DNA from 2 places in the Psychrobacillus sp. Z3-81 genome. Region 1 is predicted to be linked to the other one. Evidence: a T-box and tRNA genes for the amino acid it is inferred to sense, from the RefSeq annotation. Region 1 holds a T-box; the other holds one or more tRNA genes.
What was found. The T-box of region 1 lies ahead of argS (arginine--tRNA ligase). A T-box ahead of a tRNA ligase gene usually reads a tRNA of that ligase, here a tRNA-Arg.
Positions count from the first base shown of each region.

Region 1 (5,161 bases):
AAGAATGGTTCCACTTCGTAAGGTAGCAGAATATTTAGGGTTTGAGGTCATCTCTCTTCCAAAGCAAAAGGCAGTGCTACTGAAGAAAGGAAATAGCTCTGTCATTATTACTCGTGGAGAGCTGATGTATAGCTACAATAAGAGTTTGCGGAAACTTGGCGCTAAGCCTAGATTAAAAGGAAATACAACCTATATTTCAGAAGACTTCTTAGAAGAGTTCCTGAACAAATAACGTGGTTGGGACATAAACCTATAGCTTTCTTAATGAACTATATCCTTTTGGGATTTGTTTATTTTTAGTAGGCACACTATTGGTTCGGAGTAGGATGAGAGCTTGCCTTGGGGAAGTGTGTTACAACGTTTTCCTGACCAACCTCCTGTTGGCCCGCCGAAAGCAGCCATTAATAATCGTTACTAGCAAAGCGTCCAATGTGCGGAAAGTGTTGAGAACCTGAGACCTAAAAATAAGAAAGCAGTTATGATTCTAATCGTAATATAGAATCATAACTGCTTCTCATTTGATTTGTACCTCCCACGTTTTGCTAAGATTTAAAAAGGAGAGATAGCATGGACATAGTGAAAATAGAGGACAATTATCCTATGGAATTATTACTATTAGCAGATCCATCTGAAAGGCTGGTAAAGGCTTATCTTCAAAAAGGACTGTGCTACATATTGGAAGAAGATGATCAAATAATTGGTGTCTATGTACTGCTGCCATTAAACGATCAGGCTGTAGAAATTATCAACATTGCTGTCCATGGAGCACACCAAGGGAAAGGGAAAGGAAAAGTAATGTTGTTAGACGCCATTGAACGAGCTAGAAAACAAGGATACCAAAGGATGGAGATAGGGACTGGTAACTCAAGTATAGGCCAGCTCGCTCTTTATCAAAAATGTGGCTTTCGTATTTCAGAGATTCGTAAGGATTTCTTTGCTCTTCACTACGAGGAAGAAATAATAGAGAATGGTATCCCTTGCTTGGATATGATTCGTTTAACAAGAGAGCTTTAATGGAGTAGGTGAAGTATCTCTCTTAACTCTCCAGCCGGAATTTGACCTGGTGCTGATATTTGTAAGCCCGCCCCGAAGGTAGCAGCTGAACCAAACACTTCTCCTGCAAGGCGACTAATAATTCCATCCTTGCTCATGGACATGGTGATAATTGGTCGGTCTGCGTGCTTCGCAGACATGATATAGGTTGCTTCTAATAACGCTAGTACGTCTAATGGGCTCTGTGGCATTACTGCTATTTTGGGAATACTCGCTCCAAGCTCTTGCATTTTAAGAAGACGCTCTATTATTACTTCTTTAGAAGGAGTTCCTTCAAAATCATGGTTAGACATAACTATTGGGATCCCTTTCTTTTGAGCTGCTTCTACAATCCTACTAACGCAGGAGGAAAATAGCTCGACATCTAGGAGGTCAACATAGTTACTTTTTATTGCTTCATTCAGTAATTCCTCATAATAACTATCCTCGATTATTTTATTTCCCCCTTCGCGGTGAGTCCGAAAGGTAAATAGTAATGGGATAGACGAAAGCTCTTTGGTAATAAAGGAAAGGGCTTTTTTCATTTCCTCGATATCCTCTATTCCTTCTAGCATATCAGCCCGCCATTCCACGATGTCAGGATTGGCTTTTTTTACTTCAGATATTTCCTTTATTAGTTGTTCGATGTTTTCTCCCACAAGAGGAATAATGATTTTAGGTAAGCCTTCCCCTATCTTTATATTTTTAATAGAAATAATTTTCATAAAAAACACTCCCATCGAACTAGTTATATGTTATATTATCATATAAAAATCAAAAGGGGATGTAAGGGTGGAATTTAAACGTTATGAAAGGGCAGAGGAATTTGCACAAGTGGTAACACCATTTTTGTTAGAAAACGAAGATAAGTTCAGTTTGTTTTTCGGGGTATTAGAAAGAATAAAAGAGGGCTTTTATCAAAATCCATACATGGCAACTATTGAAGAGGACGGAGAGCTACTAGCTTTATTTCAAATGACACCTCCTCATCCGTTAAATATCATTTTCACTTTAGAGAACAAGCTAGATGAATGCATCGAGTTGAGTATCAAAGAGTTACTCAAAGAAAATATACATATCGAGTCTATTATTAGTGTGAAGGAATGGGCAACGCGCTTTGCAGAAAAGTGGAAGGAAAAAACAGGAGAAGGAACAACGTTGTTAATGGACCAAGGACTTTACCGTTTAGATATGATTGATAAAACGCTAGAGCACAGTCCAGGCTCATGGAGATACGCTACCCATACGGACGCTCCACTCATAGAAAAATGGTATGCAGAATTCGAGGGAGATACCGGATTAGAGAAAACAGAATCAGTTGAGATAGCAAAGCGTGTAAAGCTCATGCTTGATCAACAGGAGGCATTCCTTTGGGAAGATAAAGGGAAAGTAGTATCCATGATGAAAAAGGCAAGGCCCACGACAAACGGGGTGACCGTATCCCTTGTTTATACACCAAGGGAGGAGCGCAGAAAGGGTTATGCAAGAACACTAGTGGCTGCTGTCAGTAAAGAGCTGCTCAAGAATTTTCGCTTCTGTGTACTTTATACAGATATGTTGAATCCGACGTCGAATAAAATATATCAGGAGATTGGATACTATAAGCTAACTGACTCCATCCACTTACAATTTAATAAATAAGAGGACTTTCTCTATTGACAAAATTTAGTGCAATTATTAATATAATGAAAATAACAAAAATTCGATGAAAAAGAGAGTAGCCTACTACAAAAGGAAAGCGAGTCAGGGATGGTGTAAGCCTGATGCTGGAGTAGAAGGGGAAACGCACTTTGGAGAAGCTTTTTGAACGTGAGTAGAAAAGATCGGGGAAGGCACCTCGTTAACAACAGAAAGAGGTCACAGTTAGTGGCAACTAGAGTGGTACCACGGGAATTTATGCTCTCGTCTCTTCATAGAGACGAGGGCTTTTTTATTTATAAATGGAGGGGTCATTGTATGTTTACAGAAATAGCAGAGGAAATCAAAAAGGCACTTTCTCACCAGTTAGAGTTAGAGGAGATTGAGAAATTGTTAGAAAAGCCGAAGTACGCAGATATGGGTGATATCTCTTTTCCGTGCTTTACACTAGCAAAGAAATTTAGAAAATCCCCACAAATCATTGCGGAGGAGCTAGCTGGTAACATAAGCAATGCAAGTGTTAAAAAGGTAGAGGTAGTAGGGGCATATGTGAATATCTTTTTAAATCAACAGTCTGTAGCTGCTAACGTGTTAGAGAAAATTATAGATATGCAGGAATCGTACGGTCAATATTCGAAGAGAGAAGAAACAATCGTCATTGATCTCTCTTCCCCTAATATTGCAAAGCCTTTTCATATGGGGCATTTACGTTCTACGGTCATAGGAAATGCCCTCGCGAATATAGCGGAAAAGAATGGATATGAGGTTGTCCGTATTAATCATTTGGGTGATTGGGGAACACAGTTTGGAAAGTTAATAGTCGCGTACAAGCGATGGGGAAACAAAGAAAAAATAGAAGCATCCCCGATTCAAGAGCTGTTAAAAATTTATGTTCATTTTCATGAAGCAGCAGAGCAGGATGACACATTACTTGAAGAGGCAAGAGCTGCCTTTAAGCGACTAGAGGAGGGGGATGAGGAGGCACTTTCCCTATGGAAATGGTTTCGAGAGGTTTCCTTGCACGAATTCCAACAAATATACGATTTACTTGGTATCTCCTTTGATTCATTGAATGGCGAGGCATTTTATAACGATAAAATGGGAGTAGTAGATGAGCTTCAGCAGAAGGGTTTACTAGTTGAGTCTGAAGGAGCGATGGTGGTAGAGCTAAAGAACATGCCGCCGTGTCTAGTGACTAAGACAGACGGCTCCACTCTTTACGCAACACGTGACTTGGCAGCAGCACTTTATCGTCAGCAGGAGTATGCTTTCAGCAAGGCGTTCTATGTGGTGGGAAATGAACAAAGTCTACATTTTAAACAGCTTTTCTCCGTTCTAGAGAAGATGGGATATGATTGGGCAAAGGAAATGAAGCACGTTCCCTTTGGATTAATTTTAAAGGATGGTAAAAAGCTATCTACACGTAAAGGGAAGATTATTTTTCTCAAGGATGTGTTAGAAGAAGCTATCCAAGCAGCCAAGCAAAATATAGAAGCGAAGAACCCTAGCCTTTTAAATAAGCATGAAGTGGCAAAAGCAGTAGGTGTGGGAGCAGTTATATTCCATGACTTAAAAAATGACCGAATGAATGACGTGGAGTTTTCTCTGGAGCAGATGCTGAGCTTTGAAGGGGAAACAGGACCTTATTTACAATATACACATGCTCGTATTTGTTCGTTGCTTAAAAAGGGGAGCTTTGATATTTCTCAGCCATCTGTAAATGGCTTAGAGGAGGAGGCATGGGAAACAGTAAAGGCACTTCAGGAGTTTCAAACGGTCGTAGGGAAGGCTTTTGACCATGCAGATCCCTCGCAAATTGCAAAGTATGCGTTAGGGCTAGCTCGTCATTTTAATAAATTTTACGCAAACACGAAGGTGTTAGTGGAGGATGGATTTAAAAATGCAAAGTTGACGCTATGCCATGCTGTTGCTGTAGTACTGAAGGAATGCTTGCGGTTATTAGGAATGGAGGCACCAGTGGAAATGTAAGGTCTTTAAGAAGAAAGAACAGCATGGAAGAATCCTTGCTGTTCTAATATCTAGTATGTGATTATTTTAATTTAACATCAACTGTATCCATTTCAAATTCTTTGTATGTTTCCCCTGTTGATTTATTGCTCAATACAACGAAAAGTTTCATTGTTAACTCACTAGCAGAGGGATGTAGCTTTTCTAGCACAGAGCTCCAGTTAGTCTCCCAGGTAGAGGAACCATATCCAACTCCATCGGTAGTCGCATACTTATTCCCTAAGTCGTCTGTCACTTCCATAGAGACTATTACATGAAGTGGTATTGCTTTCAGCTCTTGAGAAACCGTATGCGAATAGTTAACTAAAAAAGAATTAGGAGCAATAGTAATTTTATCAACTGAAACGGTAACACCTTCCTTTGTGACCTGCTGTCCTACAGGGAGGACTTCAATAGCTTCTGTTTTATCCAATGAAAAAGCAAAGTTCCAATTACCTCTAGTGCTTTCTTCCGTTGTTAGGTT
Region 1 covers NZ_JBWQPU010000008.1:36,060-41,220, forward strand. Annotated here, with positions in the region: gene AC1ECF_RS10210 (copper amine oxidase N-terminal domain-containing protein) at 1-232, shown strand, start outside; gene AC1ECF_RS10215 (N-acetyltransferase family protein) at 568-1,014, shown strand; gene aroD (type I 3-dehydroquinate dehydratase) at 1,011-1,757, opposite strand; gene AC1ECF_RS10225 (GNAT family N-acetyltransferase) at 1,825-2,673, shown strand; T-box leader at 2,729-2,945, shown strand; gene argS (arginine--tRNA ligase) at 2,989-4,659, shown strand; gene AC1ECF_RS10235 (DUF4179 domain-containing protein) at 4,721-5,161, opposite strand, start outside.

Region 2 (5,161 bases), on a different contig from region 1:
AAGTCCGATTAACAGGAATCTCGTGTAACGCCAAGGAGAAAGGGGGAAACGGAACATGTCGTTTGCTTCTGAGACAAAGAAAGAAATGACACAGGAGGATTCGAAGCCTTGCTGTGCAAAATCAGAGCTATCCGCTCTCATACGGATGAATGGTTCCTTATCTTTTAGTAATAAAATGTTAAGCTTAGACGTACAAACAGAGAATGCTGCTATTGCAAGAAGATTATACACATTGATCAAAGATATATATAAATATGACGTAGAGCTGTTAGTTCGTAAAAAAATGCGTCTAAAGAAAAATAATGTATACATCTGTCGTATTCGTGAAGGTGCCAAGCACTTACTAGAGGACTTGAAAATCCTAAAGGAAGGCTTTCAATTTGAATATTCGATTGACCCTGGACTAGTAAAAAAAAATTGTTGTAAGCGTGCATATCTAAGAGGAGCCTTCCTAGCAGGAGGCTCCGTAAATAACCCGGAAACTTCCTCCTACCACTTGGAAATATACTCCCTTTATAAAACACACAGTGATGCATTAGTAGAATTAATGAATAAATTCGATTTAAATGCAAAGACCATTGAACGTAAAAAGGGTTTTGTGGCATATTTAAAGGAAGCGGAGAAAATATCTGACTTTTTAAGCATAGCAGGTGCCCACCAAGCCTTGTTAAAATTCGAGGATGTTCGTATAATTCGAGATATGCGAAACAGTGTAAATCGATTGGTCAATTGCGAAACAGCCAATTTGAATAAAACCATCAGTGCCGCTATTCGCCAAGTAGAAAATATTCGATTCATCGAAAATACCATTGGGCTTGACCAATTACCTGAGAAATTAAGGGAAATTGCCCGCCTCCGAGTGGAATACCAAGACGTCACCCTCAAAGAGCTGGGAGACATGGTATCTACCGGAAGTGTCAGTAAATCTGGTATCAACCATCGTTTAAGAAAGCTAGATGAAATTGCAGATGCTCTTCGAAGAGGAGAAACCATTTAGAGAAAGAGGCTGATAAAATAATGACAGAGCAACAAGTCGAAGTAAAATTACAATCTGGTTTACAAGCAAGACAAGCAGCATTATTCGTACAGGAGGCTAACCGTCACATCGCAGACGTCTACCTTGAAAAAGACGACAAAAAAGTGAACGCGAAAAGCATCATGGGCATCATGAGCCTTGCAATCGGAAAAGGCGCAATCATCACCCTAAGCGCAGAAGGCTCCGACGAACAAGAAGCTGTAGCAACACTTGCAAAATTCATCTCAAACGAAGAATAACCTTGCTGCCCTAAGACTAGGGCAGCTTTTTTGATGGGGAATAGTAGTCCGAAGTATCCGCTTCTTTCATTGCAAGGATTCAAGTGTCCGCTCCTATCATCGCAAAGACCGATCGCTAAATCGTGAAGATTGGCTTCCAAATCGTAAAGACCCTGCTTAGAATCGTCAAGACTTCTCCTGAAATCGCGAAGATTCAAGTGTCCGCTCCTATCATCGCAAAGACCAATCGCTTAATCGTTAAGATCGGCCTCCAAATCGTAAAGACCCTTATAATAATCGCAAAGACAGACCTCGTAATCGCAAAGACTCCTCCGATCGACCAGGCAAATCGCAAAGATTCCAGTGACCGCTTACTTCATCGCAAGATACGAGAGTATAATCGCAAAAATCCACCATCAAATCACACCCCCCACATACCCGACATCCACAAACGCACCACACAATAAAAAAATCCAAGGGAGTATCTCATCCCTTGGATCTGAATAGATTATTTTTTTAAGTCGCTGCGCTCTAGAATTTGGTCGATGATACCGTATTCTTTTGCACGCTCTGCAGTCATGAAATTGTCGCGGTCTGTGTCTCTAGAAACGACCTCCATTGGTTGACCAGTGCGGTCGGACATGATTTGGTTTAATTTATCGCGTAAGAACAAGATACGTTTAGCCGCAATCTCGATTTCTGTAGCTTGACCTTGAGCGCCGCCAAGTGGTTGGTGAATCATTACCTCTGCGTTTGGAAGAGCGTAACGTTTTCCTTTAGCACCAGCAGTTAATAGGAAAGCTCCCATGGAAGCGGCCATTCCTATACAAATTGTTTGTACGTCAGGCTTGATGAATTGCATCGTATCGTAAATTGCCATACCAGCAGTAATGCTTCCGCCAGGGCTATTGATATAAAGGGAGATGTCTTTTTCTGGATCCTCTGCTTCTAGGAATAATAACTGAGCAACAATGGAGTTAGCCACGTTGTCATCGATTGCGCTTCCTAATAGGATAATACGGTCTTTTAATAATCGAGAGTAGATGTCATATGCACGTTCTCCACGATTCGTTTGCTCGATAACTGTTGGTATTAAATTCATTCTGTATTGCCTCCTTAAAGGTGGTTTTGAGATTTTCTTGCTAAGTTATTCCTCAGCTGTAACTTTATCATACACATTATGGTCAAGGAAGGTCAAATATTACGCTTCAAAAAGTTCACTTGAATTAATTCCTATACATTTGTATAATAGTAAAGTCGCTTGCCCTCGTAGTTTAATGGATATGACACAAGATTCCGGTTCTTGGGATGGGGGTTCGATTCCCTCCGAGGGCGTTTATTTGAAACAGATTAGCCACCTTTCAAGCTTACTAGCTTTGAAGGTGTTTTTTATTTTATTGCCAGATTAATAAAAACAACACGTTAGCCAAAATTTGGTTAGCGTGTTTTTTACTTACCCTACTATACTACCCATTCCTTGCCAATTTTTATCCCTTTCTTTTAATTATTTTGGTAAAATAATGCGTCCATAGTTTTCTGCTTTGTCAGGTATAATGATTAACTGCAACTAGAATATACAGATAGGGTGGTTTAAGAAAGTGAAAAGAATAGTAATGATGCTTTTATCTATCCTGCTTGTTCTGGGGTTATTCCCAAAAGAACAGGCTTTTGCTGCGTCCTTTACTGACGTGACAAACTACCAGGATGAGATCAACTACTTAGTTTCGAAAAAGGTTATTACTGGCTATCCGGATGGAACGTTTAAGCCAACCAATAAATTAACAAGAATGCATGCTGTAACAATGATTTTACGAGAAAAGGGAATCACAGATTTTACAGCACCAGACCCTGGTTTTACGGATATAAAGCCTGGCATGAAAGGATATCAAGAGGTAGCGAAAGCAGTGCAGCTTGGTTTTATTTCAGGTAAAACTGCTGCAAACGGAACGAAGTATTTTGATCCGCAAGGGACTCTAACAAGAGGACAAATGGCGAAAATCCTAGTTTTAGGATATGATCTTCCTTCTAATAACTCCTATTCTTTTACAGATGTGACTACTGATAATGGTTTTAAAAGCTTTATTAGTACACTAGCTAGCGAAAATATTACAACAGGGTATTTAGATGGCACCTTTAAGCCAAATGGGAAAATTACTCGTCAGCATTTCGCTGTCTTTATGGCCCGACTATTAGATGATAGCTTCAAGCCTATGCCAAATATGTATGCTCATTTTATTGATGTTGGGCAAGGTGATTCTATTCTTCTTCAAACACCAAATAATAAAACCATGCTAATTGACGGTGGTACAAAAGCGGGTGGCGATAAGGTTGTCAGCTTTCTAAATTCAAGAGGCATTACAAAGCTTGACTATGTGGTAGCTACTCATCCAGATGCGGACCATATAGGTGGATTGATCCCTGTATTAGATAACTTCAAGGTTTCTAATTTTATTGATTCCGGAAAAGCGCATACTACACAGACTTACTACAATTTATTACAATTAGTGGATACGAAAAATATCCCGTACACGATTGCAACAACTGGCCAGAAAATTAACCTAGATTCCTCTATAACTGTCCAGGTGCTTCATGCAAATAGAAATGCATCTGAACCCAATGATGCTTCCATCGTATTAAAGGTTACGTATAATGGGGTATCCTTCCTGTTAATGGGAGACGCTGACACTAATATAGAAGCTTCCATTATGGCTAATTATAATGTGAAAGCGACCGTTCTTAAGGCAGGTCACCACGGTTCTAACGGTAGCAGCTCTGCGAAATTTATAAGCAATGTGAAACCTATCTCTACGATTCTAAGTTATGGGAAGGAGAACACTTATGGGCATCCTCATGCAGATGTAGTTACGAGATTAAAGAATGTCGGCTCTAAAATTTATTCTACGGCTGCATCTGGAAACATTACGGTTACAACAAATGGAACAACTCATGGCGTCTCAGCGAAAGCTTGGACTGGTACTGGATCGGGAAGTGGCACAGGAACAGGAAGTGGTTCCGGCACGGGTGGAACAACAACACCTTCCACTTCAACAGCTGTGAAGATTGTAAGTAAGGATCTAAGTGCAGAAATCGTTGGAATTAAAAACACTGGCACGAAAAGTGTGAACCTGAAAGGGTGGACACTAGTTTCGGTAGAGGGTAACCAAAAGTTTACCTTCCCGGATTACACGTTAGGAGCAGGTAAAACGGTTTACGTAACAAGTGGACCTAAAGCCAAAACGGGCACAGGCTACATTAAATGGACTGGCTCTTCGATCTGGAATAACAGCGGAGACGCTGCGAAACTATTAGATGCTAACGGTAAGCTAGTGAGTGAAATGAAATAATAATGAGACTGTAGGTGAACATCCTGTTTACCTGCAGTTTTTTTGTTAGACAGGTTAGGGATTAAATGGTTGAAGGGCATTGGCTAAGATGCTGATGAGTAGGAGATGCTACTAGGGGGAATAGCTACTGGTGAGGAAGGTGATTCGCCTGATTTTCGGCTTACTCTCATTCACAGATACTTTATTCTCACATAGGCTAAGCTTACTCTCGGATAAGATTCCTTTACTCTCATTCAGCCCCGTTACTTTCGTTCGGCAGGAGCTTACTCTCGCTTGGCCGCCATTTACTCTCGGTCGGCACCAGCCGATGAAAATCTTCTCCTAAAATGAGCTCCGATTTTCAGCTTACTCTCGGATAGCGGTGGTTTATTCTCATTCATAGATACTTTATTCTCGCTCAGGGGAAACTTACTCTCGGATAAGGCCCCTTTATTCTCATTCAGCCTATTTACTCTCGTTCGGCTAGAGATTACTCTCACATGGTCATCATTTACTCTCATTCAGCACAGCTGACGAATCTATCCTCCGAAAGCGAGATTCAATTTCGGCTTACTCTCGGATAG
Region 2 covers NZ_JBWQPU010000004.1:159,569-164,729, reverse strand. Annotated here, with positions in the region: gene AC1ECF_RS06355 (gluconeogenesis factor YvcK family protein) at 1-28, shown strand, start outside; gene whiA (DNA-binding protein WhiA) at 56-997, shown strand; gene AC1ECF_RS06345 (HPr family phosphocarrier protein) at 1,018-1,275, shown strand; gene clpP (ATP-dependent Clp endopeptidase proteolytic subunit ClpP) at 1,763-2,356, opposite strand; tRNA gene AC1ECF_RS06335 (tRNA-Arg) at 2,518-2,589, shown strand; gene AC1ECF_RS06330 (S-layer homology domain-containing protein) at 2,853-4,598, shown strand.
Region 2: it encodes a tRNA-Arg, which carries the amino acid that the T-box ahead of argS (arginine--tRNA ligase) is inferred to sense. The anticodon was not compared.